Regions from separate parts of the Vibrio sp. MACH09 genome, predicted to be linked through region 4. Evidence: predicted binding sites of a transcription regulator. Region 4 holds the regulator's gene; each other region holds the start of a gene.
The links. The regulator CRP, encoded in region 4, controls carbon source genes, mostly activating them, when cyclic AMP is high. The targets are predictions, from matches to a motif close to TGTGANNNNNNTCACA.
Positions count from the first base shown of each region.

Region 1: a site for CRP is predicted at 3,853-3,868, ahead of deoD (purine-nucleoside phosphorylase). Genes of this name have one in related genera too.
Region 2: a site for CRP is predicted at 4,196-4,211, ahead of deoD (purine-nucleoside phosphorylase). Genes of this name have one in related genera too.
Region 3: a site for CRP is predicted at 1,928-1,943, ahead of malT (HTH-type transcriptional regulator MalT). Genes of this name have one in related genera too.

Region 1 covers NZ_BSFZ01000004.1:17,034-25,064, forward strand. The annotation lists gene CHJ_RS23710 (hypothetical protein) at 1-935, opposite strand, end outside; gene CHJ_RS23715 (XapX domain-containing protein) at 991-1,179, opposite strand; gene add (adenosine deaminase) at 1,176-2,330, opposite strand; gene CHJ_RS23725 (NupC/NupG family nucleoside CNT transporter) at 2,366-3,634, opposite strand; gene deoD (purine-nucleoside phosphorylase) at 3,926-4,633, shown strand; gene mtnA (S-methyl-5-thioribose-1-phosphate isomerase) at 4,668-5,765, shown strand; gene CHJ_RS23740 (L-fuculose-phosphate aldolase) at 5,829-6,539, shown strand; gene CHJ_RS24175 (hypothetical protein) at 6,689-6,853, opposite strand; gene CHJ_RS24180 (hypothetical protein) at 6,805-6,966, shown strand; gene CHJ_RS24185 (hypothetical protein) at 7,203-7,337, shown strand; partial or broken gene CHJ_RS24190 (Tn3 family transposase) at 7,462-8,031, shown strand, end outside.
Region 2 covers NZ_BSFZ01000002.1:433,830-441,860, reverse strand. The annotation lists gene CHJ_RS17245 (sensor domain-containing diguanylate cyclase) at 1-226, opposite strand, end outside; gene CHJ_RS17240 (hypothetical protein) at 219-1,700, opposite strand; gene CHJ_RS17235 (lactate dehydrogenase) at 1,842-3,311, opposite strand; gene deoD (purine-nucleoside phosphorylase) at 3,369-4,079, opposite strand; gene hpaR (homoprotocatechuate degradation operon regulator HpaR) at 4,512-4,937, opposite strand; gene hpaA (4-hydroxyphenylacetate catabolism regulatory protein HpaA) at 4,978-5,868, opposite strand; gene CHJ_RS17215 (p-hydroxyphenylacetate 3-hydroxylase oxygenase component) at 6,105-7,274, shown strand; gene CHJ_RS17210 (TRAP transporter substrate-binding protein) at 7,532-8,031, shown strand, end outside.
Region 3 covers NZ_BSFZ01000002.1:796,572-804,602, forward strand. The annotation lists gene malT (HTH-type transcriptional regulator MalT) at 1-1,795, opposite strand, end outside; gene CHJ_RS18875 (glycogen/starch/alpha-glucan phosphorylase) at 2,347-4,800, shown strand; gene malQ (4-alpha-glucanotransferase) at 4,986-7,163, shown strand; gene glgB (1,4-alpha-glucan branching protein GlgB) at 7,389-8,031, shown strand, end outside.
Region 4 covers NZ_BSFZ01000001.1:3,024,156-3,032,186, reverse strand. The annotation lists gene CHJ_RS13645 (co-chaperone GroES) at 91-381, shown strand; gene groL (chaperonin GroEL) at 454-2,100, shown strand; gene crp (cAMP-activated global transcriptional regulator CRP) at 2,574-3,206, opposite strand; gene CHJ_RS13630 (phosphoribulokinase) at 3,453-4,322, opposite strand; gene CHJ_RS13625 (YheU family protein) at 4,392-4,604, opposite strand; gene CHJ_RS13620 (hydrolase) at 4,601-5,584, opposite strand; gene CHJ_RS13615 (PLP-dependent aminotransferase family protein) at 5,581-6,966, opposite strand; gene CHJ_RS13610 (LysE family translocator) at 7,094-7,690, shown strand; gene CHJ_RS13605 (TIGR02444 family protein) at 7,740-8,031, opposite strand, start outside.

The DNA.
Region 1 (8,031 bases), on a different contig from region 4:
TTTAGCTTGCGGTGCATTACGAATGCATGCGCAAAGCTACATAAATAGGGCTGAGTAAGTTCAGATGACTTTCGAATCATAACCGTACCGTTACTTGCAGGATCGAGATAGTTCGTTCTTGACATAATCTCGTCATACCCCGCAAAAATTTGGGACATCAAATCGCCTTTCTCTTCAATGGGCGAAACACGAACACGACGCTTTGATTTAGGCTTGTCAAGCAAGCAACTTTTATCAATGTTTTTTGATATATTGGTATCAAATCCCAAAACATAACCACTTTGGTTATGTACGCTCGCGACAATAATCGCCCCACTTGCTTTATTAATATATCGATAATCAGTCGTAAGATGACATTCGTCCGCAGTATTAAAGAATTGATACTCTTTGATATGAGCGAGATATTTAAGCCTATCGACCATATCTCTTTGATGCGTGTAAAAAGCTTTTGGCGTAATTCCTTCCAACGCGCAAAGATTCCTCACGCCTTGGTTGTATTTCATACCATAAAATAGTGCACTCTGCAGTTCAAGGTGAGTATTGATACCAGAGAAACGATCAGTGAAAACACACTTGCACTCGCGACACTGGTAACGTTGCTTTAATGTGCTGGTTTTTCCAAATGAGCGGTACTTGTCCATATGTGTATGAACAGCGAAACCGTGTGTGCCACATTGTTTGTGTGGGCAAGAGGTTACCTTTAGCTGATGGTACTGTTTTTGGAGCTGAATTGATTGATAAACAGTTTTGTTGTCAATTTTCTGTGGATAAGAGCCGCACTTAGGGCAAAAGTAGATATTCAGGTTCTGATCATTTTTTACATCTTTATATAGCGCGGGATCGCTGATGCCAAAATTTTCACATTCCGCAGAAACGCAATAGTTAACTTGCAGACCTTTGTATGACTCATCAAAAATAGGGCAATTATTTACCATAGTGCTCCCAATAAAAAAGACCAACACTTATTGTTGGTCGTTTATTTTATCTAAGTTACTGAGAATAAAATAGCCTTTGAACTATATTGCTAATGAAGTTCGTATACATCACTGAACCTAAGTAGACACCAATAATACCAACTACTCCAGACATAACTGGGGGAGCAGGTATAGGTAATTTTATTGCCGTAAAAACCGCTCCAACAATAAGACCAGAAAACAGCGCTAATATTACTTCGTTCATTGGCCCTCCTCTGTTATACGTTGCAGCCGCTCTGTTAATCGGGACTTCAATGATCCTTCAGTTAATTGCTCACAATACCGAGCAAGCTGCTTACAGTCTTCTGAGGTAAACTGCTCATACACACTGTTAACTAATGCTTGTTTAGAAACCTCTTCAACAAACGCAGCTTCAAGGGCACATAGCGTCACATCTAACAGCTCTATTCGATTCAAACCAAATTGCATTTCAGCAACTTGATACTCTTTGTCCACATCAGTACCAAATAAACCAGCGTCGTCTGTGTTTATCGAAAGGCGAACTCCTTTGTCATATAACTTTCTTAACGGATGGTTAACCAGAGACTGCTCCATTTGCGGCACCAAAATCCGGTTACTCGTTGGAGAAATTTCAAGCGTGATGTTGTTATTAATAAGTTCGGCGATGACGGACTCATCATCAATCGCGCGAATACCATGGCCAATGCGTTTCGCACCATGTTTTAATGCCTCGGTGATGCTCTCTGGACCACAGATTTCCCCTGCATGATAGGATTTGTGTAAGCCCATCCTATCAGCACCTTCATGGACGTTGGAAAAATCCGCAAACTGCCCTGCCATCTCATTACCCGCGATATTAAAACCTGTAATAAGCCCCCTAGGGTTATGTTCCATAAATTGCATACTCATCGCGAGTTCATCTGCACTTAGATGGCGCACTGCGCAAGCTTGTAATCGAGTCACGGTACCAAACTCTTCATAAACTTCCTTAATCGCTTGCTCTACTTTATCCATAATAGCATGGTATTTTTCAGCGTTTAACTGACCATCAGTATCCAAACATAGGTGAAATGCTGACGTGATAATTTCACAGTAGATCATGCCTTGCTGAGCATTACGTGATAGATAATCTTTAACCACCAAATAATAATCTGATGGCTCGCGAATCAAGTCGGCGACTTTATCGTATGTAGTAATAAACGCACCAAAGTCGCTTTCATCATATAGATAACGACCATTTGGAAAATCAACCTCATCATACGAACCAGGCGAATAAAAGAAATCTTCCGGCAGTGTAATGTTATGAGTCGTAGCTAATAATTTCGCAACCCTTGGCGTTACTGATCCTTCAATATGTTCGTGCAAAATAACTTTCGGTAATACGTTGGTAGTCATTGTTGTTCTCCAAATACTCAATGGAAGTTTCCCGATTAAGCAAAGCCGATAAACAAACCAGCAATGGTTGCAGCCATCAGGTTAGATAAAATACCAGCAATCAAAGCTCTAAACCCTAGCGCCGCTATTTCTTTACGTCGCTCTTTAACCATGCCGCCGATACCACCAATGGCAATCGCTACCGTGCCAAAGTTAGCAAATCCACACAGAGCGAATGAGACTATAACCTGAGTTTTTTCAGACATAGGCAGACCAGTAGTCGCAACTACAGCATCACCACTCAGATATTGAGCTAAGTTGATGTAAGCAAAAAATTCGTTAATAACAACCTTCTGGCCAATAAATGAGCCCGCAAGCGTCGCTTCAGACCAAGGTACACCCATTAACCATGCGATTGGAGCAAATAAGTAGCCAAGGATCATTTGTAAACTTAGTCCCTCAATACCAATCCAGCCGCCAATGCCTCCCAACATACCGTTAAGCATTGCAACTAAGCCCACAAACGCGAGAAGCATACCACCGACATTAATCGCAAGTGCCACACCATTTGAAGCACCAGTTGCTGCCGCATCGATGATATTAGCGTTTTGACTAGTGGCCGATTCATCTAAATTGGCATCCGATACGGAATCTGTTTCCGGAATCATAATTTTGGCAAACAAAAGCCCCCCTGGCGCAGCCATGAAAGATGCAGCTAATAGATACTCCATCTTCACACCTAATTGGGCGTAGCTTAATAGCATAGTGCCAGCAATAGAGGCCAAACCGCCACACATCACAGCAAACAATTCTGAACGCGTCATACTGTTCATATATGGTTTAACTAAAAGAGGAGCCTCAGTAACACCGAGAAATACATTCGCGGTTGCTGACATGGACTCCGCTTTACTGGTGCCAAGCAGTTTTTGCAACGCGCCACCAAGCCATTTAACAACAAACTGCATGATGCCTAGATAGTAAAGTACAGTAGACAAGGCAGAGAAAAAGACGATAATGGGCAAAACTCTAAATGCGATAACGAATCCATCCCCACCAAACAACTCGAACATCTTATCGCTTACTAAGCCACCAAAAAGAAAACGGATGCCATCGTTACTGTACGAAATAATAGATGACATAGCATTCGCCATTACGAGAATGATATTTTGACCAATAGAAGAAGAAAGTATCAGTCCACCTATAAAAAACTGAATAGCGAACGAAAGACCGACGGTTCTAAAACTTATTGCTTTTCTGTTTTCTGATAAAAAATACGCTACGCCAAGAAGAGCAACTATTCCTAATATACTTACGAATGAAAACATCGCTGGTTCCTTTTAATATTTGCAATTGATTGTCAAGGATCATCTCATACAGCTTTTAGGGAACTTCGTGACTTTGAACACAGTTTGTTACTAATAAACATATCTAATAAAAACCATTATCCCTACAAACCTCCATTGGTAATGATTTTATAAGTTTAAACTCAATATCAACTTATATGGATAACATGTTCATTTTTTAAGCTTCATAAAATAACTAACGTGATCCCGATCTCACTCGCTGCTCTGATGAACTTTCAAAATAACGTCTAACAAACCCATAGGAGAATAACCATGGCACTTGCTATTCGATCTAACCCGGGTAATTTTGCTGAAACTGTCATCATGCCGGGCGATCCATTGAGAGCAAAGTATATTGCTGAAAAATACTTAGAAAACGCTATTGAAGTGAACAACGTACGTAACATGCTCGGTTATACCGGAAGCTACAAAGGCAAACGTATTTCTGTGATGGCTCATGGTATGGGGATCCCCTCCATTTCCATGTATGCCTATGAACTTATTAATGAATTTGGCGTTAAAAACCTTATTCGAATAGGATCATGCGGCTCAGTGCGTGATGATATTGAACTGATGGATATTGTGGTTGCAATGGGAGCAAGTACCGACTCAAAGACTAACCGTGACCGATTTAAAGGGCACGATTTCGCAGCAATTGCTGACTACACACTACTGGAGACAGCGGTAAATAAAGCACGAGAAAAAGAGTTAAATATCAAAGTAGGTAACTTATTCACATGTGACTTGTTCTACGGCCCTGATCGTGAGCTTTTCGATGTGTTAGAAAAATACGGCATTGTTGGCGTTGACATGGAAGTTGCGGGCCTTTACGCAGTCGCAGCAGAACTTGGAGCTAAGGCTTTAGGCATTCTAACAACCACCGACCATATCAAAAACGGCGGTAAGTTAACGATAGAACAACGTGAACTTTCATTACACCAAATGATTGAATTAGCGCTCGAAACAGCAATCGAGCTGTAACCCAACAATCACCCTCTACTACGCAGGAATTTATATGAAAATCAACGGCACAAGTTACCGCTCAATCTGGACTACAGAAGACAAACAAGGTATCCACATTTTCAATCAAGAAAAGCTTCCATATGAGTTTGAGATCTTAACGCTAACAACCATGGAACAAGCGGCTGAAGCTATTGTTTCGATGAAAGTACGAGGTGCACCTCTCATTGGTTGTGTAGGTGCGTACGGTATGGCTTTCGCAATGATGGTAGACAATAGCGATCAAGCAATCGAATCTGCATATAATACCCTTGTGAGTACTCGTCCTACAGCAATCAACTTACAGTGGGCACTAGACCGTACTGGCAAGCTACTAGAAAGCACACCAGCACACAAGCGCGCAGTTTCGGCTTACAATGAGGCTGGTATCATATGCGATGAAGACGCTGAGATTAATCACAGTATCGGTATGCACGGCCTTGAAATCATCCGTAAAATTGCCAGCACAAAAAAAGAAGGTGAGGTAGTAAATATCTTGACACACTGTAACGCTGGTTGGTTAGCGACGGTAGATTGGGGCACTGCTACAGCGCCTATGTACCTAGCACATAACGAAGGTATCAAAATGCATGTTTGGGTTGATGAAACTCGCCCACGTAATCAAGGCGCTCTGACTTCGTTCGAGTTAGGTGCACATGGTATTCCACACACTCTTATCGCTGATAATGCGGGCGGGCATCTAATGCAAAAAGGCAAAGTAGATTTGGTAATTGTAGGCACTGACCGAGTTACTGCCCGTGGAGACGTCTGCAACAAAATAGGCACCTACCTAAAAGCGCTCGCTGCTCACGCTAACAACGTACCATTTTACGTTGCGCTACCTTCGCCAACTATCGATCCAACCGTATGGAACGGCATTACCGAGATTCCAATTGAACAACGTGATGGCACAGAACAATCACATGTGCAAGGTATCGACGCCAAAGGGGAACGCAAATTCGTAAATACCGCCCCAGTAGGTACTCCATGTGGAAACTATGCGTTTGATGTTACACCGTCTGAATATGTAACTGGTTTAATTACTGAGAAAGGCGTATGTGAGTCTACCAATGTTGGTTTGCTAGATCTTTTCCCTGAGATCATGAACGCTTGATTTCAAGCCTTATCATTTATGCAGATAATCGAGACTAGTTAGGCTTATTAATAGGGTTTCATCATGTTATTAGAAAAAGAACGCATTGAAATTGTAAAAACTTGCAAAAAACTTATCACTCATGGACTGACAGTAGGCACTGGCGGTAATATTTCAATATTTAACCGTGAACAGCAACTGATAGCCATGAGTCCAAGTGGCGTAGATTATTTTGATGCAAAGCCAGAAGACATCGTCATTATGGACATGCAAGGCAAATGTATTGAATCTATCCGCAAACCATCCAGTGAATGGAGTATGCATAAAATTTTTTATGATCGCCGTGATGATTTGAATGCCATAGTCCATACTCATTCAACATATTGCACGGCAATTGCTACGCTACGACAGTCACTCCCAGCCTCCAACTATTTAGTCGCTTTTTCTGGCAAAGACGTTCGCTGTGCAGAATACCAAACCTTTGGTACACAAGAGCTTGCTGAATCGGCCTTTGAGTCTATGGTCAATCGTCGTGCAGTTTTGCTTGCGAATCATGGTTTGTTAACGGGTGCCGGAGATTTAGAGGCCGCATTCAACATTGCAGAGCAGATTGAACACTGCGCCAAAATTCACTGCATTGCAGCGAGCTTTGGTATACCTGCAATCTTAAATGATGACGAAATGGCAGTTATGGCAGACAAGTTTAAAACCTATGGTCAACCAATAAAAAATAGCCAAATTATTACCCCGAAAAAATCTTACGGTATTGATCATCGAAGGTGTACAAAACTTTAATAGTTTTTATACCCTTATAGCCCTTTCATTAGTATTGAAAGGGCTTATTGTTACAGGTTAATCAATGTATCTGACAGTTTGGCAGTTAAGTAACTCGTAAACTGTTGATGTGCTGAATTCGGATAACTCTTGGTACTTTCTTGAGCAATTTAAATCAGGTTCCAGCGAATACCCAATGGTTTGTCGCAAGGCAACTTAACATCACTGATATCAATATTTTTCGGGTTATTCTCAGCGAAAAACCACATGCCGCGAACATACTTCCTTGATCCGAAATCAATATGGTTATCGTGAGTTTGCTTGGCCTTGGTCATTCCGATTATCTTGTTTACCTTATAGCCGAAGCTGGATCAGTAATGAACACCCTAGTTTACTGCTTGATTTAGCGACTAGATGGCTAATCCAACATAAAGTTCTTTTGCCCTGAGCAGCAAGTTAAGCTAGACTCTTCAATACAAATTTTAGAAACATCAAGAACATCACACTTCGACCGTTTTCGTAAGGGGCCGGTGAATATCAGTGGTCCAGCATTTAATGAGGCTATTGAACGTTACAAAGTACTCAAAACCTATAGGAGGAATTGGATTTTACCGGCATTCCTCCTATAGGTTTAAGCATATTGCTCGTCATGCAGGAATAATTTCGGCATATAAAATAGGCCTAATGCCTGAGAGTAAACGTACAGCGATACTCGTCGCTTTTGTAAAAGCCTATGAGATTATTGCATTAGATGACGCGTTGGATGTACTGGATCTTTTGATTACTAATACCGCTGGAGAAGCGAAGAAATTAGGATAGAAAAAGCGTCTTCGTACTCTGAAAGATTTAGATAAATCTACACTGGCTTTGGCACAAAGTGTGTGCTCCGCTGTTAGACGATGATTCTCTACATCCATCAATCTTTGCTACATTTTCATGAAAAAAACTGGCACTCTCTATTTCTACCATACACAAGCTAGCCCGACCTTATGATGACAATTTTTCATGATGAGATGGTTGAACAGTACGGACGAGTTCGGCGTTTCCTGCCAAAACTACTTCATGATATTGAATTCTCCACAGCTCCAGCGGGTGACGAGGCGAGGTTACACATTGTGCTTTTTGGATAAGTTACAGGACAGCTTACGCCCAAGAGATATTTATGTAGAAAACAGCGCTCGTTGGGGCGATTCGAGAGCCAAGTTATTACAGGGTCAAGAATGGCACTCAAACCAGATTCAGGTCTGCCGTTCACTGGGAATACCCACTAAACGCAAAAGAGGCCATCGATGCGTTAGTCAAGTAGTTGGATACAACCTATCATCAGGTTGCCACCAATTTTGACGATAATGATTTAGTGGGTATTGATATATCGGGGAAACGACCGATTCTAACCATCACAAACATTGATAAAGTCTCATATCCCCGCCTTAACCAGGCACCGACTCAGTTGGGTTAAGCAAAACTATTTTCGATCTGAAACGCTCGTAAAGGCCAATGCGAAACTCGTCGA
Region 2 (8,031 bases), on a different contig from region 4:
CCGGCAGTATAAGTAAATCCAACGCTTTTTTAAGTTCATCGATGGACTGGCTGTTTTGGTTTAGTTGGCTGCGGTATTCGGCACTGATGAGGTAACAATATGCCTTCTCACGCTGTGAAGTGGCAATGTGTTGCAGTATGTGATCCCAGAATATAATGGCTTCTTCTCCAGAAACCGAAGAAGGGTCGAGACCCGCATCAGATACTTTACTGAGAAGTTTATCCATGTTCGCTATCCACGTGTTGATTTAACTCATCGAGTTGCTCTAGAGTAAATGGGAAAGTAAGAATATCGTGCAGTTCAACCAGCGGTCTATCTTGTGCTAAGCCACGTCTTTCCCATGGGTAGTTGTTAAGCGTTTGATTGATAAATTGGTATAACTGTTTGGCTTTTTCATCTTTAACCGCCACCAACAGTCCCACTCTATCTTCACTTATACGCGAAATTAAATCTTCCCTATTACATAAGCATTGAGAGAGCTCCAAACAGACCTCTAAATAGGCTGGATTGGCATGTTTAATCAAGATAACAGCATGTGTAGATGCCGTTAATTCACTCTTGAACAGAACCAACTGTTCCCACCAATAGGTTTCAGAAACAAGGTTAGAGTAACCAATATCGCCGTGATGAAATTCTACTTGGCGACGAATGCGGTTAATCAGCTTACGGGCGCGTTGATCAAGTTGACGTTTTGAAGCTCGTGCTTTATCTAGGCTTAATCTGTTAGTCTGTTCTTTCAATTGGGTAATCGAATGATGACGGTATTTTTTAAAGGCTTTGAGTGCGCCTTCAAAGTTGCCCTGTTTTTCTGCCACTGCTGACTGTTGGAAACAGATTTGAGACAGTAGGTCATCATCGTTAAATGTCTTTGCCGCAGCTTCCGCATCACTTAAAAATTGTTTGGCATTATCAAGGTTGTTGCGGATAAGCTCTAACCGAGCTCGGCTAATAAATGCTTGTGTCTTAATCCAAGTCAGGTCGTTATCAATCGCCAGGTTATACGCTTTAACGGTGGCAATCTCAGCGTCATCTAGACGCTCTAAACCGAGTAATGCTAAACCTCGAAGATCCCATATCTCCGCTTTCCACTGTTTATGGGAATTATGTTTTAGTACTTCTTCTGCGCTGTCTAACGTGGAGTACATTTCAATGTAGTTATTGAGAAGATAATAGTCTTTAGCAAGGTAGATACTCGCTTTACCTTCTAGCCAATCGATACGGGCATTATTGGCAACATTGACGGCCAAGCTGTGTGTGGACATCGCCAATTTGTGCTGCTGAGTGACACGCCAAACATTACCAAGGCCAATCAAACATTCAATTTCAATAATGGTTTCGCCAACAAGCGCAGCTTGTTCAAGGGCATTGATCCAAAATTGTTGTGCGGAATAGTATTTTGCTTGTCCCCAAAACTGCATCGCATGAACATGCAAAATCTCAGGAAGAAAAAGATCGGTGTCTAACCGGTTGAGGCGAATTAGAGCTTCTTTGATGGATTTTAACCCTTGAGAGTAATCCATCATATGCCAGTAACAGCGAGACATAATAATGCAGGCTTTAATTCCGCCTTCGGGATAAAGTATTTGGTCGGCTTTACCTAAACATTGCTTGGCAATAACCAAAACAGTTTCAGGCTCCACTTCATAACGGGAAGCGAGCTGCTCTAATTCATTTTCGAGTAATGTGTGAGCTTTGTCCAAAGGCTAAGTCCATGATGTTGACATATAAACAAACAATTCATTATATGAATAGTTTCGTTGAGAGCACCAACTATAATTAGCTAAATTGAATATAGAGCAATAAAAGTTAGTGTCGACTCACAAAGTCTGTGGGATTATCCGTTATGACAATAGCTGTTTTAGCGTAAGTGGTTGGTCTGTTAACCCTAAGCTCTGCGCCGGAGTAAGCCCATCTTTATCTTGGTAGCATAAATTGTGCCAAGCTCGAAATATATCCAACATAGGAAGGATTCCGCTTGGTCTGAGTTTTCGGCGAGGTTCGTTAATAAAGCTGCCGAAAAGGAGCTGAAAACGATCTTGGTAGAATTTGGTGTTTTGTACGCTTGCCTGCTGTAACCACTGCTTTGTAGAAGAGTTATTGCCTGCTAGATAGCAGATGCCTTTGCTGACATTTTGTTGCTCAGAAATAGCCCAACGATCTTTCCACCATCCCATATGAACAATATCAACTTTTTCAGGTAATTGACTATTGTCCCAACCCGCATCTTCTTCGACATACATTAGGTCAATATTTTGACGTTTAATTCTAGGCAAGCAGATAGTTAAAGCCGCTGAACGTAAGACGGGATCTTGAGGTAAATAGATGGATACCTGTTTATCAATATCGCACATTTCTAGTACATGCAGAAAATGGGCGTATGAGGTATAAGGTGCTCGGATCAATGCGCCTTTAGATGGGTAATTAAAGCTGGTCATATTACCCATAGGATCTTCAACATTTCCTCTGGCGAGAATAACTTGGTATTTCTCGTCAATTCTTTCTCTTAAATCGGACGATTGTACCGAAATATCATTGTTTGCTTCAGGCTGATAATGACGTGAAACATAGCGTGATGGGGTTTGGTAGGGGTCATGATCGAGAGAACCTTGCGCCTCTTCATCAATAGAGTAATTGATATGTTGCGACAAGATATAGCCGGAGTTTGCTTCACCAGTAGCGAACCATAGCACCCCGTTATTACTTTTTGGCTGCAGCGGCATAAAGTGTGAAGCCAAATGATAATGATGAGCATGGTTAACCCAGCGGGCATCAAACATGGCAAGCTTACGACGGCAGCGACTGGCGATATGATCGACGTGATCGTAAAACGTCTTGGGATTGATCTCTAGTTTTCGACACACTTCTCGTACCGAGAAGCTCATAAAAAGCAATCCTAATAGGTTTTCTTGAAAGTTGAGTTTTTTGTTCGCACCAGACCATTTATCCACAAAGGTGGATTGGCATTTTTTGCAGCGATATCTCTGGCGATCACCACTGTAACCAAATGCATGGTATAGGTTTTTATGGGTATGAACCGATAGGCCAAAATTGTCACACTCAGTATTGCGACAAGTTGGTAGACCGTCGCTATGGACGCGACGTAAACGATGTAGTTCGTTTATAACTTCTTGGTTGTTAAGTAAGGGGGGGAAAGCACCACACTCTCGGCAGACCATCGCTGGACGCTTAGGGTTTACGTGTTGAAGAACATAACGTTCTGCATCGCTCAATCCAAAGTTGTCACACGCCAATGTTTTACAAAAGTTGAGTTGTAATCCATCTACGTCCTTCGGCAATTTGCCATTTGACACGATCGCCCCCTCGGGAATTTATATGAGCAGCCAATATCGCTATTGGCTGCAAAAATCTTATAAGTTAATAGCCGTTTCTAAAGAAACTTTCATCATGTCATTGAATGATTTTTGACGGTCTTCTGAACTCAGTTTCTCACCACGAATGATGTGGTCAGATACCGTTAAGATAGTCAGTGCTTTAGCACCTAGGTCTGCCGCTACGCCATAGATACCAGCCGCTTCCATATCAACACCTAAAATGCCTAGTTTTTCCATTTTTTCGAAAATGTCAGCTTCAGGAGTGTAGAAAAGATCTGCAGAGAATACGTTACCTACTTTTACAGGAACATCTTGAATGCGAGCTTGTTTAACCGCTTCTTCAAGAAGGCCGTAATCGGCGATAGCAGCGAAATCATGATCATTAAAGCGGATACGGTTTACTTTAGAGTCAGTCGATGCACCCATGCCAATAACAACGTCCATTAGTTTTACGTCGTCACGTACTGCGCCACAGCTACCAACACGGATAACGTTCTTAACGCCGTACTCAGCAATAAGCTCATGTACATAGATACAACAAGAAGGGATACCCATGCCGTGGCCCATAACGGATACTTTTTTACCTTTATAAGTACCTGTGTAACCGAACATATTTCTCACATCACACACTTGCTTAACGTCATCTAAGAATGTCTCAGCAATATATTTAGCACGTAGTGGGTCACCTGGCATTAAAACAGTTTCAGCGAAGTCACCTGGTTGAGCATTAATATGAGGGGTTGCCATTTTGATATCTCCAATGTTGTATCAAATTTGATAAGTATACGCCTAACGATAACCAATTATGTTGATGTGGTTATATGGGCTTAATGGCAATATTAGTCGCTATTTTGCGCTTGCTAAGAGATCAAGATCACAAAATTACTCTGGATCTTGTTTTATGGAATTGTTAATAACTGTTTCTGTTTAAACGGAGAAAGCAATCGATTTGCCAAATGTACGCAATAGATTGCGTTAAATATTTTGCTAAGAAATAAAAAATAGTGACACAAAAAAAGAGAGGTAAATCACATAAATTTACCTCTCGAACGAAATGTTTTTAATAAATAAAGATTCTAACGGGCAAAAAATCTTAATTAGAGGTGTGTATACTCAAGTGACCTCAAGATGCAGGATCAAGATTTTGAGGTCACTTGGGTATAGTAGAGGTGTTGGCAGTTATAAATCTCGAATATCGATTAATTCTTCAAGTAACTCGGATAACTGGTTGTATCGATCTTCACCAAACCTTGCTTTTAGTTTTTCGTACTGTTTATCAATATCAACACGCATCTCTTTTACCAGCAGTTCTGCTTTCTCCGTTAGCCGAATATTGACTCGTCGTTGATCAACGTCAGATTTAATTTTGCAGACATAATCTTGTTTCTCTAGGCGGTTAATTATGCCCGTTAAGCTAGGGCTTAAGATGCAGCTCTCTTTGGAAAGCGTTGTAAAATCGATTTCATCATAAGCATGGATTAGTCTCATTACTCGCCATTGTTGTACCGTCACTTCATATTCTGATAATACTGGACGAAAGAAATCAAGAGTGACGTCTCTAGCTTTAATGAGTTGTAATGGTAGTGAGTCTTTAAATTTCGTCATAAATACCTTCGCCTTCCTTTCCTTTTTGCGATGAGATAAATCAATAATTATTTTCTACATTTTTGGTGACTTTACTTCGGTATTCTGATGCTGTCATGTCTGAATACTTTCTAAAAAATCGAGCAAAATACGCAGGATCTCTAAAGCCAAGGTCATAGCCGATTTCAGAGACACTCTTAGAGGTAAACTGAAGTGAGCGGCGTGCTTCCTGCATTTGTCGATCTATTATGATCTTTTTCGATGATAGGCCACTGACCCTGCGGCATATATCATTCAGTCGTGAAACAGAAATACCTATCTTCTCCGCGTATTCTCCTAATGCCCAGTGCTCGATATAGTGCGTTTCCACTAAGTGGTTGAAATTGTGAAAAAGAGTGATATCCACACTGCGATTGGTTTTTTCCGACTTATTTCGAATCCCTAATCGCATCACTTCAATGAGCACCAGTTGCAGCAATGATTGGGTTGCCTTTTCTTGCATCATACCGCTCGAATCTAGCTCCCTTTTTAGGTGCTGTATTAATGAAAGAATAGGGCAATCTTGTACTAATTGAGTACAAAATGGCTTCATTTGATCGACCATTATATTATTTAATCCGCACTCCATGTCCAATAATCGCCAAACAAGTTGTTGCTGAATCGTTAACACATAACCTGACGAGCTCGATTCAGTGACAAATGAGTGAGGCACTGCTGGAGGGGTGAAGAACAGTGTAATTCCTTCATTAGTATAGTGTTTTTCATCTAAGTGAACGTGAGTGCTACCATCAAGTATTATATGTATCTGATAAAATCGATCATGGTAATGCACTGGCATATTTCGACCAAAAAAATTCGCTAGATTGTCCAAGTATTCAAAATGCAGCTCAGAATTAGCATAGCGCTGATCGTACACTTGACCAATATTGATGTTTGGAATTTTCGTAACCACCCGCATTGCTCCTTGTTTTACACAGGTTTGTTAACATTAATGTAAAAATATGCCTAACTTCACAATATTTTCACAAAACAGTTAACATATTAACGAATCCTGTGAAAAGTGCAATTGTTCTCGTGCTTAATCCATTTAATTGCCCGAATGTTAACATGATAATAACAATCATTCGGTAGCCCCAGCAATACTGTTAACAATAAGGGCTAGGATCGTATGATTAAAAGGAAGTAACCATGAAACAAGCAAACCCTCTATTAGAAAAGTTACAGGAAATTTTGCCTACGATTGCTGCTAATGCTGCACAAGCTGAAATCGATAGAATGCCACCTGAAGAAAATATCCGTTTATTAAGAGAGATTAAATTCTTTCGTGCTTTCCAACCAAAAAAATATGGTGGTCTAGAGATTTCACTACCTGAATTTACAGACTGTGTTGCTGCACTAGCAGGAGCTTGCGGGGGGACAGCATGGGGTGCAAGCCTGTTGGCCACTCATAGTCACCAAATGGCAATGTTCTCAGAACAAGCTCAAGAAGAATTTTGGGGAGACAATCCAGATGCAACAGCAAGCAGCAGTATCGCACCATTCGGAAAAACAGAAGAGACTGAAGGCGGCGTTATCTTTAACGGAGATATGCGATGGAGTAGTGGATGCGACCATGGAGACTGGGCCATTCTTGGATTCAACCGCGAAGATGCAGATGGAAACAAAACCTACTGTTTTGGCGTGGTATCAAGAGATGAATACACAATTGTTGATGATTGGTATGCCGCTGGTATGAAATCGAGTGGTACAAAAACCCTATCAATTAAAGATGTTTTCATTCCAGAACACCGTATTGAAACAGCAAAAGGCATGATGGAAGGTAAATCCGCTGGTTTTGGTCTCTATCCAGACAGCGATATTTTTTACACACCTTATCGCCCTTATTTCGCCTGTGGTTTCGCGGCTATTGGTTTGGGTATCGCTGAGCGCATGCTTGAGGTATACAAAACTATTACTCAAAACCGTGTTCGTGCTTATACCGGCGCACGCGTTGGCGCTGCGACACCCGCATTGATGCGACTGGCTGAATCAACCCATCAGGTATTTGCCGCCAGAGCGATGTTAGAGAAAACATGGCAAGATCATAAAGAGCACGGCGAGCGTAAAGAGTACCCAACAGCGGAAACATTGGCTTACTGGCGAACCAATCAAGCGTATGCAGTGAAGATGTGTATTGACTCTGTTGATCGTCTGTTTGACGCCATTGGCGGAAATTGCTGGTTCTCTACCAACGAAGCTCAACGACTGTTCCGTGATTCCCACATGACGGGTGCTCATGCTTATACCGATTATGATATTTGTAAGCAGATTTTAGGCCGTAGTCTAATGGGATTAGAACCTGACCCAACGATGGTTTAGTAGGGCGAACAGCAATTTATTTGCGGTAACATGAAAAGCTCTTCTTTAAAAAAGTAGAGCTTTTTTAATAGGTTAACTGCATCGATGGACATGGTTATAGACTAATGTCTAATAAAGAAAAGTAATGGAATTGTTACAAACTTGATCTTCTTAACATATTAACTAAATTGATAATGGTAGATTGTTAATATGTTATCGGTTTTAACTGGAACATAACAAAATAAACAATTATTAAACCAGCAATACAAGGATGTGTCATGATTAAATCAAAAATCTCTATGGTTGTTAGCGCCGGGTTGCTTCTCCTTGCTTCCACTAGTGCTAATGCCGCGCCAGAGAAGGTTCTAAAAATCAGCTCATGGGCTTCACCAAACCACGGTATTAACAAAGTTGTATGGCCGACGTGGGGTGAGTGGATAAAAGAAGCCACCGAAGGTCGTGTTGAAGTGAAAATTGAGTACGATTTGGCACCACCTCCATCTCAGATAGATGTTGTTACTGATGGCATTGGCGATGTTACTTGGATTTTCCATGGTCATAAAGCGGGTCGTTTTAAATTAACTCAACTGCCTGAAATCCCGACATTCCAGGGTGGTGTAAGCTCTGAGTTAGCTTCAAAAGCGTACTGGAATACCTACGAAAAATACCTAAAACAAGGTAAAGAGCACCGCGGCGTTGAAGTGATGGCGGTTGGTGTGCATGGTCCTGGTCAGTTGATAACAAAAAAGAAAGTTGAAACGTTAAGTGACGTTAAAGG
Region 3 (8,031 bases), on a different contig from region 4:
CTTTATAGGCACACTCTTCGGCTTCATCTAGTCGATTCCAGCACCACAGCACTTGAGAGCGTAATCGAAGCAGGAACTCATGCAGCGGTAATTGCTGCAGTTTTTGCTCTTCAATCAATTTAAATGCGTTGTCTTGCAGCTCATAAGCCGCTTGTACAAACCCTTGAGCAATTAAGATCTCACTCTGTTGTAGCAGTGCCCAAAGAGCTTGATGATAAAGCTGATATTGGCGAGCGAGCTTCTCTGTTTGTTGCATAAGAGAAAGGGCGCGATCTAATTCGCCATTAACGTGATTCACTTCACCTACAATTGATGTCGCGACAATTCGGCTGCGATAGATGGTGGTATCGAGCTGACTTAGCGCTAGCTCAGCCAGTTCTAACGCCTTTTCAGGATCATTTCTGTTGATGGCTACTTGTGCTCTAAGAGCATTAATCTGACCTTTATCGCTGGTGGTGAGCTCGATATTTCGCTGGGCCATCTGTCGCTCAGATTCAACCAACATACCTTCAACTCGGTCATAACTGTGCTGACTTTGAGCCAGCCACGCCCTTAGTAATGGCAGTTTCATTTCGGAATAGAGCTGATCATCGCTTAATTGAGTGATGGCATCTTCCATAATGGCTAGCTCACCGAGATTAAACATACGCCAACCGTGCTCAATTAAAATTTGCGCCACCAGTTCGCCGTCATGGGATTTTTGAGCATGGGAAAGTGCCTGATGCGGAATGCCAATGTTTAACCATGCTTGCGCAGCGCTGCGGTGAAGAGACTTCTCTTCTTGAGGGATGCGTGACTGCCTTTCGTGAGTGAGAAACTCACCAAATAAGTGATGGAATCGATACCAGTTTTGCTCACCTTCAAGACGGTAGATAAACAGGCCAAAGCGATTAAGAGACTCAATCATACCTAAGGCGTCTTCTCTTTCCGTGAGCTCGCTGACGAGCTTATCGTTAAAGGTTTCCAGTACCGAACACTGCATTAAGAAATGTCGAGTTTCGGAATCGAGAAGATCAAACACCTCTTCAACCAAATAATCCCATAAATGAGCGTGATTAAACTGAGATACTGACTGGACAGATTGAGCTAAAGTGCGTTTTTGATGTTGAGCTTGCAAGGCAATAAGTTGTAACGCTGACGGCCAACCTTCTACATAGTTGCGTAAGCTATCTGCGGTGGTGTCATCAATGCCTTCAGAAACCCGTTGATTGAAAAAACGGGTAGTCTCTTCGGTATCAAACGCCAATAAATCATTGCCTATTTCAATCATTAAGTCGCGTACTCGTAAGTTCGCGGTGCCTAGTGGTGGGTTAGCGCGGCTGGTTACGACTAACGTAATGTTGTCTGGCATATGCTTGAGGAAAAAACGCATCGCCTCATGAATTTCTTCATTCTGAATCAGATGGTAGTCATCAAGCACCACATAACTTTCATTAAAAAACTCTGATAGCTCAGAGAATACTTCTGCAAATAACGTCTGTAACGAGGAAAACTGCCGGCGCTCAGCCAGTGTTTGTGAGTTCGGACATTGATCACCCGTGGCGCGATTGATGGCCTGAATAAAATAGTTAACAAATCGAAACGTATCATTGTCACTGTCATCAAGGCTATACCAGCCGACGCTATTTTTGTCAGAGAGCCATTGTGCCGCCATGGTGGTTTTACCATAGCCCGCCGGAGAGCGGAAAAGGATCAGCTTATAACACGGTGCTTGCTGTAATAAGTCTAAAACGCGAGGTCTAACGATGGCGTTATGTAACCGGCCGGGCCGAGTGAGTTTTGAGGGTATCCACATAGTTATCGCACTATTTGATTTAGGTTATTCATAAACTGTTTTTATCCTACGATAAGGTGATATCAACATAAAACGGCTTATCTGCGATATGTATGATCTGCCGCATAATTATGAGGTTCTACGCCCCGATATTGTGATTAATGTCTCATAAGTATAGTTTGCTAGATGGAAAAACGGCGGCTACCCGTACATATTAGTAATTATGAAACGGGATTCTATTACCATCATTAGTGGTGAAGCTAGCCATGGCTTAACGGGATAAATTCAGGCATTAGTGTGATGAAACTACTATTTTCAATCAATGTTTCTGACTGAGTAATTTATAGCCAATGAGTAATGGAGGAGGTAATCGAAAGTTATACGTGACCTGAGTCGCTATATTTTTAACGCTAGCAGCAGTTAGTGTGACTTAGATCGCTAAGTGTGTAGAAGAGTAGGGTCTACGCCCTAGCTACTCCTCCTCTCCACTCTTTAAGTTAGGAGGATGTTCTGTTGATTATCAAGATGCAGGATATGCCATAGATAAATTGAAACAATTATGAGATGTCACTATGAAACCGACGCAACAAAAAAAGTTTGATAAAGCGCAGTTCCAAGCCGATGTAAAAATGCATTTAACCGCAACTTACGCAACGAAGGTTGAAAATGCACAGCCACGTGACTGGTATTTAGCAATGGGTCGCGCTCTAGCGGAGATGACAACCTTTGATTTGCTAGAAACAGAAAATGATAAAGCGATTCAAAATGCGAAAAGTGTTAACTACCTTTCATTAGAGTTCTTGATTGGCCGCCTTACGGGTAACAACTTGATCAGCATGGGGCTTTATTCGCAAATAGACGCCGCCATGAAAGAGCTGGGACAGAGTCTAACTGACCTGTTAGAAGAAGAACGTGACCCATCACTGGGCAATGGTGGTCTTGGTCGTTTGGCTGCTTGCTTTATGGACTCATGTGCTGCTCAAGAGTTTCCAACGGTTGGTTATGGTCTTCACTACGAGTATGGTCTGTTCAAACAGTCATTTGATCAGTGTCATCAACAGGAAGCGCCTGATGCATGGCGTGGTGTTGAAGGTTACCCTTGGGAAGTTGCACGGCCAAATATTGCTCAAGAAATCGGTTTTTATGGTCACGTAGAAGTGATTAATGAAAATGGAAAAGAGAAGCGTCGTTGGGTTCCGGGTATGCAAGTAAAAGCGATGCCGTGGGATCTTCCTATTGTGGGTTACGAAAGCAATACCGTTTACCCATTGCGTTTATGGGAATGTCAGGCCATTGCACCTTTTTCTTTAGAAAGCTTTAACAATGGTGACTACTTTGAAGCGCAGCACTCATTGATTGATGCGGGTAACATTACCAAAGTACTTTATCCAAATGATAACCACGAGAAGGGTAAAACTCTTCGCTTAATGCAACAATACTTCCATAGTGCGGCATCTATTGCTGATATCTTGCGTCGCCACCTTAAAGCTGGTCACAAGTTAGAAGACTTAGCGAAATATGAAACCATCCAGCTAAATGATACACACCCAACTATCGCTATTCCGGAATTAATGCGTATTTTGGTGGATGAGTATGAGTGGGCTTGGGATGATGCATGGGCACTGTGTTCTAAAACATTTGCCTATACTAACCATACCTTGTTGCCGGAAGCATTAGAAACATGGAGCGAGTCGTTAATTCAGCGCTTGCTGCCTCGTCATATGGAAATCATTTATCATATCAACCATTTGTTTATGCAAGAAGTGCGTGCTAAATGGCCGGGTGATGTTGAGAAGCAACGCAAATTATCAATTATTCAAGAAGGCTTCCACCGTATGGTACGTATGGCCAACCTTTGTGTTGTTGGTTCTTATGCGGTAAATGGTGTAGCGGCACTTCACTCTGAGTTGGTTAAACGTGACTTATTCCCAGAGTTCCACGAACTTTACCCAAATCGACTGCAAAACGTGACCAACGGGGTAACACCTCGCCGTTGGTTGAAGTTCTGTAATCCTAAGTTGTCAGCTCTTATTAGCGAGAAGATTGGAGATAAATGGCCAGCCGACTTGGATATGCTAACAAAGATAGCCGAATTTGCGGACGATAAAGCCTTCCAAGATGACTATATGGCGGTTAAAAAAGCCAATAAAGAGCGTCTAGCCGATTGGGTACAAGAGAACATGGGTATTGAATTAAATACCGATGCGATTTTTGATGTGCAGATCAAACGTCTTCACGAATATAAACGTCAACATTTGAACCTGTTGCACATATTGTCTCTGTATCATCGTCTATTAAATGATCCTTCGTTTGATATGGCGCCACGTGTGGTGTTCTTCGCCGCGAAAGCCGCACCGGGCTATCATCTAGCCAAAGAGATCATTTATGCCACCAACAAAGTGGCAGAGAAAATCAACAGTGACAACCGTGTGAACCACAAACTGAAAGTGGTCTTTATTCCTGATTATCGTGTCAGCATGGCGGAAATCATTATTCCGGCTGCAGATGTGTCTGAGCAAATCTCTACCGCAGGTAAAGAAGCTTCGGGTACAGGTAACATGAAAATGGCGCTTAATGGTGCACTAACCATTGGTACTATGGATGGCGCAAACGTAGAGATACGTGAAGAAGTGGGTGATGAAAACATCTATATCTTCGGTCTAGAAGTTGATGGTGTTGAGGCGTTGCGTGCTCGAGGTTACAACCCATTTGATTACTACAACGCTGACCACCTGCTAAAAGCGTCAATGGATCTTCTGTTAGGTGATGAATTTACACCAGGAGAGCCGGGTAAACTGCGCGCAGTTTATGACAGCCTGTTGGACGGTGGTGATCCGTATTTGTGTCTTGCTGACTTTGCCTCTTACGTAAAAGCGCACGAAGCGATGGATCAACAGTACCGTGAGCCGCAAGGTTGGGCTCGTAAGGCGATTCTAAATACGGCGCTGGTAGGTAAGTTTAGCTCTGACCGTTCAATACGTGATTACGTAAATAACATCTGGAAATTACAAGCCGTAAAACGCTAGTTATTTGCCTGTTTGAGCTGGGAGCGCTGTTTTCGTAAGCATAATTTAGCGAGTGCAGTTTCCCGGCTCTACTGGATCCAATAGTGGTTTTACCAAAGAGCATTATTGGATCCGGTAAGTTACCTAAGATTTTGACAAGAATGCCCTACTAAAAGGAAGGCGTATAAACGCCTTCGGAGAGAAAAATGAAACAACAGTCAGTTCTAATGCAAGTCGCTGATATGGCTAAGATATCAAAAAACTATATTAGTGCGTGGGGAGATGAAGCAAGTGTCGAAGAGGAAACCATTCGTCGTTTACTTGCTTCTCTTGGCTACGATACCTCAAGTGAAGAAAATCTGCTTAAATCGGCAGAAAAGAAACATAAAAAAGAGGTTTTGGATCCCGTTCAAGTTGTACGCGATAGTGAGCAACCCATAGAGATTAAATTGAATCTAGGTGTTAGTGCTCGCGAGAGTGAATTTAGCTGGCGTTTAGAAACTGAGCAGGGTAAGACCCTTGAAGGATATCTTCAATCGCAAATTGTACGTGATGAGCGTGCAGAAGGCGGCCCTTTAGTGTTTCAACTGCCCAACGTGGAGTGGGGATATCATCAACTTATTATCACCCGCAAGCGTCGCAAGACCCCGTATGAAATGACCCTGATAGTGACGCCAAATGCGTGTTACAAGCAGCAGAAACTATCCCAGCAGAAAAAACTGTGGGGGCCAAGTGTTCAACTTTATACTCTTAGAACTCAGCATAACTGGGGTATTGGTGACTTTGGTGACCTTAAACAATTGGTCGCAGAAATAGCATCACGAGGAGGGGATTTTGTTGGTTTAAACCCAATTCATTCATTATTCCCAGCCAACCCTGAAGGGGCGAGTCCATATAGCCCGTCGTCTCGCCGTTGGTTAAATATTCTCTATATTGATGTCAGTTCTGTTCCTGAGTTTGTGTTAAGTGTTGATGCTCAGCGTAAAGTGGGCAGCAACGAGTTCCAGCAGCGTCTGCATAAAGTTCGAGATACCCATTGGGTTAACTACTCTGAAGTGTCTGAACTTAAAATGAGTGTGTTACCTCTGTTATTTGACGAATTTAAGAGTCGTCATCTGGATGAATCTACCGACAGAGCAAAAGCATTTTTGAGCTTTGTTGAGCAAGGTGGCGAGAGCCTATTACATCAAGCTGCATTCGATGCTCTGCATGGTACGCTGTTTGAAAAAGATCAAAGCATTTGGGGTTGGCCTGTATTCCCTGAGAAGTACCAGCACTTCCAAAATCCAGCCGTTCAAACTTTCATTAAAGAGAATGAAGATAAAGTGCAATTGCACCTTTATTTGCAATGGATTGCCGACAGTCAGATTAATGAAGCGCAGACATTGGCTGAAGAGAAAGGCATGGCAGTAGGGCTTTACCGTGACCTGGCGGTCGGGGTGGCTAACTCAGGATCTGAGACCTGGGCAGACGATGGTAACTTGGTGATGGACGCCAGTATTGGCGCGCCACCGGATATTCTTGGTCCTCTAGGACAAAATTGGGGGCTTCCTCCTCTTAATCCACAAGTTCTTCAAGCCACAGGCTATGACGCTTATATTAAGTTGCTAAGAGCAAACATGAAGCATTGTGGCGCACTGCGTATTGACCATGTTCTTGGCCTACTTCGTTTGTGGTGGATACCGAAAGGTGAAGGTGCAACAAACGGTGCTTATATCTACTATCCCGTTGAAGATATGCTGGCAATATTGGCTTTAGAATCTCATCGCTATCAGTGCAGTGTGATTGGTGAAGACCTTGGAACAGTGCCAGATGAAATTGTTGATATTCTCGCGGATGCAGGGGTTCACTCTTATAAAGTCTTCTTCTTTGAAACAGCAGAAGATGGCGGCTATTACTCGCCGAATCATTATACAGAACAGTCCATGTCGGCACTTTGTACCCACGACATGCCAACGTTACGTGGATTTTGGCACTGTGATGATCTCAAAACAGGTCAGGAGCTAGGGTTATATCCCGACGAGGAGCAGTTACAAATACTGTTTGATGACCGTTTAAAATGTAAGCAAGAGATCCTTAATAGTGTTGAATGGCATGGCTTCTTACCTGATGGTGTTGGTCGTGACGCGACATTAGTGCCAATGGATAAGCACTTAAGTGAAGCGTTACAACTTCATTTAGCCGCTGGCTCTTCGGCCTTGTTGAGTATTCAGCTGGAAGATTGGTTAGAGATGGATAAACCGGTAAACATTCCGGGAACGGTTGATGAATATCCAAACTGGCGTCGTAAGTTATCATTAAATCTTGAGGATATTTTTGCTCGAGAAGAGGTAAATTACATTGCTAAACGCTTAACAGAAGTTCGCGCTGGGTCTGGAAAATAATGCAACGAATACAAACAGTTAATTACGCAGTCTTGCAAGATAGTCACTGCTTGTATTCGCCTGATAGTGAACTTGTTAACTAATTGATATTTTTGAGAATACCCGCTTTATGCGGGTATTTTTTATTATTTATTAACAGCGACTAATTAACAGGTTACTATGAGAAAAGTTGGTTTTTGTTTCATACTTTTGTTTTTAATTTTATAGATGTTTTGGAGATGCCAGTTGAAAAAGAATACTGTGACAAAAAAGGAAGACATTTTTGGTGTATTAGAAAATGCGGCATGCGCTGATCCTTTCTCTTTACTGGGTCCTTATCATAGAGAAAAGCAGCTTTCACTAAGGGTATGGATGCCGGGAGCAAGTAAAGTTGAATTACTTATTGCTGATGAGCCGAGAGTCGCCTTGGAGAAAGAGTCAGAGAACAGTTTTGTTCTAGAACATGATAGAGATTTGACATTTACCCATTATAAGTTGGCGGTGAACTGGGATGGAACAGAGCAGATAGTGGATGACCCATACCAATATCATGCTTTGTATAAAGAGTTTGAAGAGCTCCATACTCCTGTGCAAATGTACCATCACATGGGAGCACAGTTTGTCTCTATTGAGAGAGAAGGTGAGCAGATTTCTGGTACTCGCTTTTTGGTTTATGCCCCTCATGCCACCGCAGTGAGTTTAATCGGCAGTTTCAACTACTGGGACGGCCGCCGCAACCCAATGCAACGTTTAGATTACGGTATTTGGGGGATCTTTATTCCTGAACTGGAAGAAGGCGCTCAATACAAATATGAAATCAAAGGGCCTAATGGAGAGAGCTTACCGCATAAAGCCGATCCATGGGGTTTCTATGCCGAGCAGCACCCAT
Region 4 (8,031 bases):
CTTGGTAAATATATTTGCGCCCCCACATCTCTGTCACAAGCTGATTAATCAGCACTTTCATTAAATAAACAATATCAGGAGAGAATACAGATGAATATTCGTCCTTTACATGACCGTGTAATCGTTGAGCGCCAAGAAGTTGAATCTAAATCTGCTGGTGGCATCGTGTTAACTGGCTCTGCAGCTGAAAAATCCACTCGCGGTACGGTAGTTGCTGTTGGCAAAGGTCGTATTCTAGAAAACGGCTCTGTTATGCCACTAGACGTTAAAGTGGGTGACGTAGTTATCTTTGCTGAAGGTTACGGTACGAAAACTGAAAAGATTGATGGTAAAGAAGTTCTTGTTATGTCTGAAAATGACATCATGGCTATCGTTGAATAGAAGTAAGCGTTAAGACATTCACTCTTAAACGACAAATTAAAGTAAAAATAGATTTTAGGAAAGGAAATCAAAATGGCTGCTAAAGATGTAAAATTTGGTAATGACGCACGAGTAAAAATGCTTGAAGGCGTTAATGTTCTTGCCGATGCTGTAAAAGTAACGCTAGGTCCTAAAGGACGTAATGTTGTTCTAGATAAATCATTTGGTGCTCCAACCATTACTAAAGATGGTGTTTCTGTTGCTCGTGAAATTGAACTTGAAGACAAGTTTCAAAACATGGGTGCACAAATGGTTAAAGAAGTTGCTTCACAAGCTAATGATGCTGCTGGTGACGGAACAACGACTGCAACAGTACTTGCACAATCCATTATTGCTGAAGGCCTTAAAGCCGTTGCAGCGGGCATGAACCCAATGGATCTTAAGCGCGGTATCGACAAAGCGGTAATCGCTGCTGTTGAAGAGCTTAAAACACTATCTGTTCCTTGTACTGATACTAAAGCTATTGCTCAAGTAGGTACTATCTCTGCTAACTCTGATGAGACTGTGGGTAACATCATTGCAGAAGCGATGGAAAAAGTAGGTCGTGACGGTGTTATCACTGTTGAAGAAGGCCAAGCTCTTCATGATGAACTAGACGTTGTTGAAGGTATGCAGTTTGACCGTGGTTACCTATCGCCATACTTCATCACTAATCAAGAAGCTGGTGCGGTAGAACTTGAAAGCCCATTTATTCTACTTATTGATAAGAAAGTTTCTAACATTCGTGAACTTCTTCCTACTCTGGAAGCAGTGGCAAAAGCGTCTCGTCCTCTTCTAATTATTGCCGAAGATGTTGAAGGTGAAGCTCTAGCTACATTGGTGGTGAACAACATGCGTGGCATCGTGAAAGCAGCGGCTGTTAAAGCCCCTGGTTTTGGTGACCGTCGTAAAGCAATGCTACAAGATATCGCGGTACTAACTTCTGGTACGGTTATCTCTGAAGAGATTGGTCTTGAGCTTGAAAAAGTAACGCTTGAAGATCTAGGTCAAGCTAAGCGTGTGACAATCACTAAAGAGAACACAACTATCATTGATGGTCTTGGTGAAGAAGAGATGATCAACGGCCGTGTTGCTCAAATTCGTCAACAAGTTGAAGAAGCGACATCTGACTACGATAAAGAAAAACTACAAGAGCGTGTTGCAAAACTTGCTGGTGGTGTTGCGGTTATCAAAGTAGGCGCTGCGACTGAAGTTGAGATGAAAGAGAAGAAAGATCGCGTTGAAGATGCTCTACACGCAACTCGTGCAGCAGTAGAAGAAGGTGTTGTTGCCGGTGGTGGTGTTGCACTTATCCGCGCAGCGTCTAAAGTTGTTGGCCTTGAAGGTGCAAACGAAGAGCAAAACGTAGGTATTCGCGTTGCTCTACGTGCAATGGAAGCGCCACTACGTCAAATCGTTGCTAACGCAGGTGACGAAGAGTCAGTAGTTGCAAACAATGTTAAAGCACGTGAAGGTAGCGACGGTTATAACGCTGCAACAGGTGAATACGGCGATATGATTGCAATGGGTATCCTTGACCCAACAAAAGTAACTCGTAGTGCACTTCAGTTTGCTGCATCGGTAGCAGGTCTAATGATTACGACTGAAGCTATGGTTTCTGATATGCCAGCTAAAGATGCTCCAGCAATGCCTGATATGGGCGGCATGGGTGGTATGGGCGGCATGCCAGGCATGATGTAAGCCAAGAGTTATTGATAGCGGTTTACCGCTGACAGTAATATTGTGAACAAAAAACCGAAGCTTTGGCTTCGGTTTTTTTATGCGGGGAATACTGATTTCTCAGCTGCGTTGTTATGAATAATGGTTTACTTTTTTGCTAAAAATGAGGTTTGTTGATTATCAAATAATTTGATTATAAAGTTATTTGATGGTCGATCTAAAGGTAATTATTTTTATAAATCAATAGCCTGTATGGTTTTTAAATCTGTCTAGACTGTCGTATCTGGTTTATGCTGGGAAGATTGTTACTGCAAATAGATCAGCTAAAATGAGTTTACTGTTAGGCTTTGGCTGCTAACTATCTATTCGCAGGGATCTAGATTGGTGATTAAAAATGGAAAAGAAATTTGTGATGGATACAGAGAGAAAGAGATGCCATAAAAAAACGCAGCAATAATGCTGCGTTTTTGGTGTTGTGCTTAGATTATTAATATCTAGCGCGTGCCGTAAACCACAATAGTTTTACCATGCGCAGAAATTAGGTTTTGCTCTTCTAGCATCTTCAGGATTCGACCTACTGTTTCACGAGAACAGCCAACAATTTGACCAATCTCTTGACGAGTGATCTTAATTTGCATGCCGTCTGGATGGGTCATTGCATCAGGTTGCTTGGCAAGGTTTAAAAGTGTTTGCGCAATACGTCCTGTTACATCTAGGAATGCAAGGTCACCTACTTTTTGGCTTGTAACCTGAAGACGGTTAGCCATTTGAGCAGAAAGACGCATTAAAATGTCTGGGTTTACTTGGATCAGCTGACGGAATTTCTTAAAAGAAATTTCCGCAACTTCGCAAGGGGATTTCGCACGTACCCAAGCGGTACGATCTTGCTCTTCTGCAAATAAGCTTAGTTCACCGATGAAGTCACCTTGATTTAGGTAAGAAAGAATCATCTCCTTTCCTTCTTCATCCTTGATAAGCACAGCTACGGAGCCTTTCACTATGTAATATAAAGTTTCCGCTTTTTCACCAGCGTGAATCAGCGTACTTTTGGATGGATATTTATGAATATGACAGTGTGAAAGAAACCATTCTAAAGTTGGATCGGTTTGAGGTTTACCTAGAACCATAATTATCTCACTATTTTATGCAGGGTCTGTTCAGCAGCGTTCCTTTGCTGCCTCGTCAATAAACTTTGCGGTTAGCATAGGTTTAATTATTCGAAGCTGCAAGCTACTTCTTTATCTATCGGTTAAGAATAGTATCCTTTTTTGCAGACGATTTCTTGATTTTGATCGCCCTGAATTTGTGATATGTTACGCAAAAATGTGCACATGATCACGGTATTAAAAGTAAACTAAAAGTTTGTACAATAATTAACCGATTTTGCCGGTTTCAATTAGCTGTTGCAATATCGGTCTAATGATTAGTTCCATTGCAAAGCTCATCTTTCCTCCGGGGATAACTAAGGTGTTATGCCTTGACATAAATGAGCCATCAATCATTGCTAGCAGGTATGGAAAGTCGACATTTTTCATTCCACGCAATCGAATCACCACAAAACTCTCATCAAGACTAGGGATACCTTTCGCGTTTAATGGGTTTGAGGTATCAACGGTCGGTACGCGCTGAAAGTTGATATGGGTACGGGAAAATTGAGGTGTGATGTAATTTAAGTAATCATCCATTGAGCGAACGATGGAATCGGTAACGGCTTCGCGTGAATGACCTCTATCACGAGTGTCTCGGACAAATTTTTGAATCCATTCTAAGTTAACTATGGGCACCATACCGATGAGCAGATCAACATGCTGAGAAACGTTAATGTCACCATCGACCACTCCCCCATGTAGGCCTTCATAAAACAATACGTTGCTCTTTTCTGGTAGATCTTGCCATGGAGTAAAGGTGCCTGGCATTTGATTGTAAGGGACCGCCTCATCAAATGAGTGTAAATAGCGCCTAACCTGACCGACACCTTCGTCACCATACTTTCTGAAAAATTTCTCTAAGGCTGGAAAGTCATTCGCCTCAGCCCCAAAGTAACTGATGTGTTTACCTTGCTCTCTGGCTTTGCGGATCTCTATATCCATTTCTGGTCGTGTAAAGCGATGAAAGCTGTCACCTTCAACCCAAGCTGGTTTGATATCCATCATACTGAACATCTTACGAAAAGCTTCAGATGTGGTTGTAGTACCAGCTCCTGAAGAACCTGTTACTGCGATAATTGGGTGTTTTGCTGACATGACATTCCTTGTCGTTATGAAGATCTGATTCTATTTTAGTCTATGGCATTAAAGTCGAACAATAAACAATCATAGTTCACGCTTTAGTTTTATATCCACACTTTCGTGAAGTTCAGAGAAAAGCACAACGGCTTCACCTTGTTGTAGTAAAAGATGTACTTGCTGAATTTTATCTTCCAACGTCGCTTCTTCAGTACCGTAGTCCGTTCCTTCTCTTAAGACGAACTCTTTGATTAAGTTTTCCAATGTTTCAGGAGCTATTTGTTGCCATGGAACAATCATGATCTCTCTTCTTGTAAGTAATGCTGATAATAGTATGGCAGGTAATCTTCCAACCAAAAGCTTGGTTTGTTAATTGTGCCGGTCATAAATCCAACATGACCACCATGCTGACATAATCGGTAATGAATATTACTGTTTAATTTGAAGTCAGGAATGACCTTCTCGGTCATAAATGGGTCGTCTTTTGCGTGAATTACCTGTAAGGGGATCGCCGTATTGTTGAGCTCCTTGATACCAGAACAGCGTTGATAATAGTCATTAGCATCGCTAAAACCATGCAGTGGTGCAGTAAGTTTATCATCGAAATCATACAAGGTTTTTATTGCTTGGATGTTTTTTGTGGTAATGCCAATGGCGTGATGCAGTTTGTGCTGTTTTTGAATGGCGTTTGCTTTCAACGAACTGAGTAGGTAATTTCGATATACCTTGGAGAACCCCTGTTCAATTCGTTGTGAGCATGCTGCTAGATCGAGTGGTGCAGAGACGACAGTCGCCGCGGAAAGCAGGGGCTGATGCTGATATTTGGCGAGATAGTTCACCAACATATTTCCGCCCAGTGAAATGCCTGTAGCTACTTTAATCTGGTGAGGGAATAGGGTATTGAGATGAGTGAGAAAAAAACGCGCATCTTCAACTTCTCCGGAGTGGTAAGCTCTTGCTAACCTATTAGGCCTGCCGCTACAGCCACGGAAATGCATCATGACCGACAACCAGCCAGACTGTGCAAATGCATTCATTAGGCCGTTAGCGTAAGGGCTATGAAAGCTACCCTCTAAGCCATGGAAAAGAACAAAAATAGGCTTATCCTTTGCTTGCTGGCTTTGCCAATCTTCGCTCCACGCTAGATCTAAAAAGTCACCATCGTCGGTCTCTATACTTTGCCACTTAGCTTGAAAAAGTGGTTTTTTTCGAATAAATCTTGGCAATATCGTCTGTATATGAGGGTTGCTCAGGCCGATAACTGGGTTAAATTGGCTCATAAATCGAAGTCACTAATCGGTGGCGATTGTAATAATTCTTGTAGTTTAACAAGACCTATTTTCATTTGCTGCTGATTTATTGGAGAACTTAGCGCAAGCCGAACTGCTGGAACGATGGCAGCGGCAGGGGGAGTGAACAGTTCTGCTGATTTTACGATCACCCCACAGCGTTTAGCTTGAGTGACAAAGTCCGTCAGTCGCCACTGTTCTGGTAAAGTTAGCCACATATGATAACAACTGGTTTGAAAACGCGGAGAAAACTCGCTTAAGTATTCAAGAGCTAATGCGAGTCGCTCTGCCATCTCTTTGCGAATTTCATTGACGATTAAATCATACTGTTTTGATTGAACAAGCTCACAAGTAAGTGCTGTCAGTAATGGACTAACCATCCAGCTGTGGTTTTGTAATGCAATACTTAATGGCTGGTAGAGTTTTGCTGGCGCGTGCAAATATCCTACTCTCAAACCGGGAGCCAAACATTTAGAGACGGCTCCGATATGAATAACTTGCTCCGGATCTAAATTAACTAAAGCAGGGGGTCTATCAATTGGCAATAGCCCGTTAACGTCATCTTCGAGAACGATTAAATTGTGTTTTTTGCATACATCGAGAATCGCTTTTCGTCGTTCTAGAGACATTATTGCGGTAGTCGGATTTTGCAGCGTAGGAGTAAGGTAAATAAATCGTGCTTGGTTTTGTCGGCAGGCTGAGTCTAAGGCTTGCGGCGTTATGCCCTCCTGATCCATTTCTACGCCTTTGATAGAAAGCTGCTTTTGTCGAGCTAAGCTAATGAGTCCGGGGTAGGTCAGCTTTTCCACTAGTATGGTGTCACCTGCTCTGGTAAAGGCATCAAGCACCATTTGTACCCCATGCTGAGCACCAGAGGTAAAGAGCATCTGTTGGCTATTCATATTGAGACCATTACTCGTTAGCCAGCCTGCAATTATCTCTCGATGGGAGTCGATCCCGGTCGGTTTTTGGTACAACATAAACTGGTTAAGTGCTTGTGGCGAACTGGTCACTGCATCTAAAGCATTTTTGATCATGTCACTACGATCAAGCAATGGTGGGATATTAAATCCGAAATTGCACTCGCCATTGTCATCTTGTTGGTCAAATGCCCAATAGACTTTCTGCTTATCAACAACAAATGTTCCTGCGCCGACTCGTGCTTCAACCAAACCTCTACGCTCTATCTCGGCATAAGCTCTTGTCACCGTTCCTACCGTAACGCCAATACTATCTGCTAATGCGCGGTGAGTTGGTAACTTATCATTTGATGTCAGTTGGCCAGACTCTATCTTGTCGGCGATGGCATCGGCTATCTGCTTATATTTTGGCGAAGACTCGTTATCAACAAGAGTGATATCTATGATTGTCATGGTGACAATAAATCCTTTGATCTTTATTTAGGCAATTGTTAAGGTCATTTTGTAACTGTAATGTAGAAAAATCAATAAATATTTGTAAATTGTATCGGTACAATTTAATTTTCAGGGAGAACTCTTTATGGAATGGCAATTTTTTATCTCAGTGGCCCTATTCGCCATTGTGATGACAGGAACTCCAGGGCCCAATAACGTCATGTTAACGGCTTCTGGTGCGAATTTTGGCTATAAAAAGACCATTCCTCATTTTGTTGGTATTGGCTTAGGCCTCATGAGCATGGTGATATTACTGGCTTCTGGTCTGGGAGTGGTGTTCCAAACTTACCCTGTCATACAAGAGATAATGAAATGGCTAGGAAGTGCTTACTTACTTTATCTTGCGTGGAAAATTGCTATGGCGGATAGCAAAACGAGTGATGACTCAATACAAGCAAAGCCCATGTCATGTCTACAAGCCGCGCTCTTTCAATATTTGAATCCAAAAGCGTGGATGATGATGGTCACTGCCATCGGATCATTCTCCCTTACAGGAGCAAATTATTGGTGGTCTATCCTATGTATCGCGGTTATTTTTTGGGTAACTCAACTGCATACCTCTTCGATTTGGGTTGGCTTCGGAACGCTTATTGGCCGCTGGTTATCAGGTGAAAAGTCGATGAGAAGGTTTAATCAATGTATGGGGACGCTAACGGCATTGTGTGTGGTGTTTATTTGGTAGTTTATCAACCGAAAACAGAGACACACTGTTGATGGAGAAATAAAAAAGATCAGTCAACCCGAGTGAAAGCGGAGTAGAGATATTCCGCATTAAGTTGCTGACAGTAATCGTGCGTAAGAGAAAGAGAGCTGCTGTCATTGGTGTTGATGGCATAAATATTAAGTTCATTGATGCAATCGACGAGATCTGATTGCTGCTGTTTCTCTAGCAGTAGTTCAAATTCTAGCGATTCACGATATAGAGAGCTAGGAAGATACGCTTTGGCTTTTTTACGCATTTCACGATATTGCTGAAGTAAGTTTTCGGTGCTGTGCAGGCAGTGTTGCACTGTTTGCCAGTCA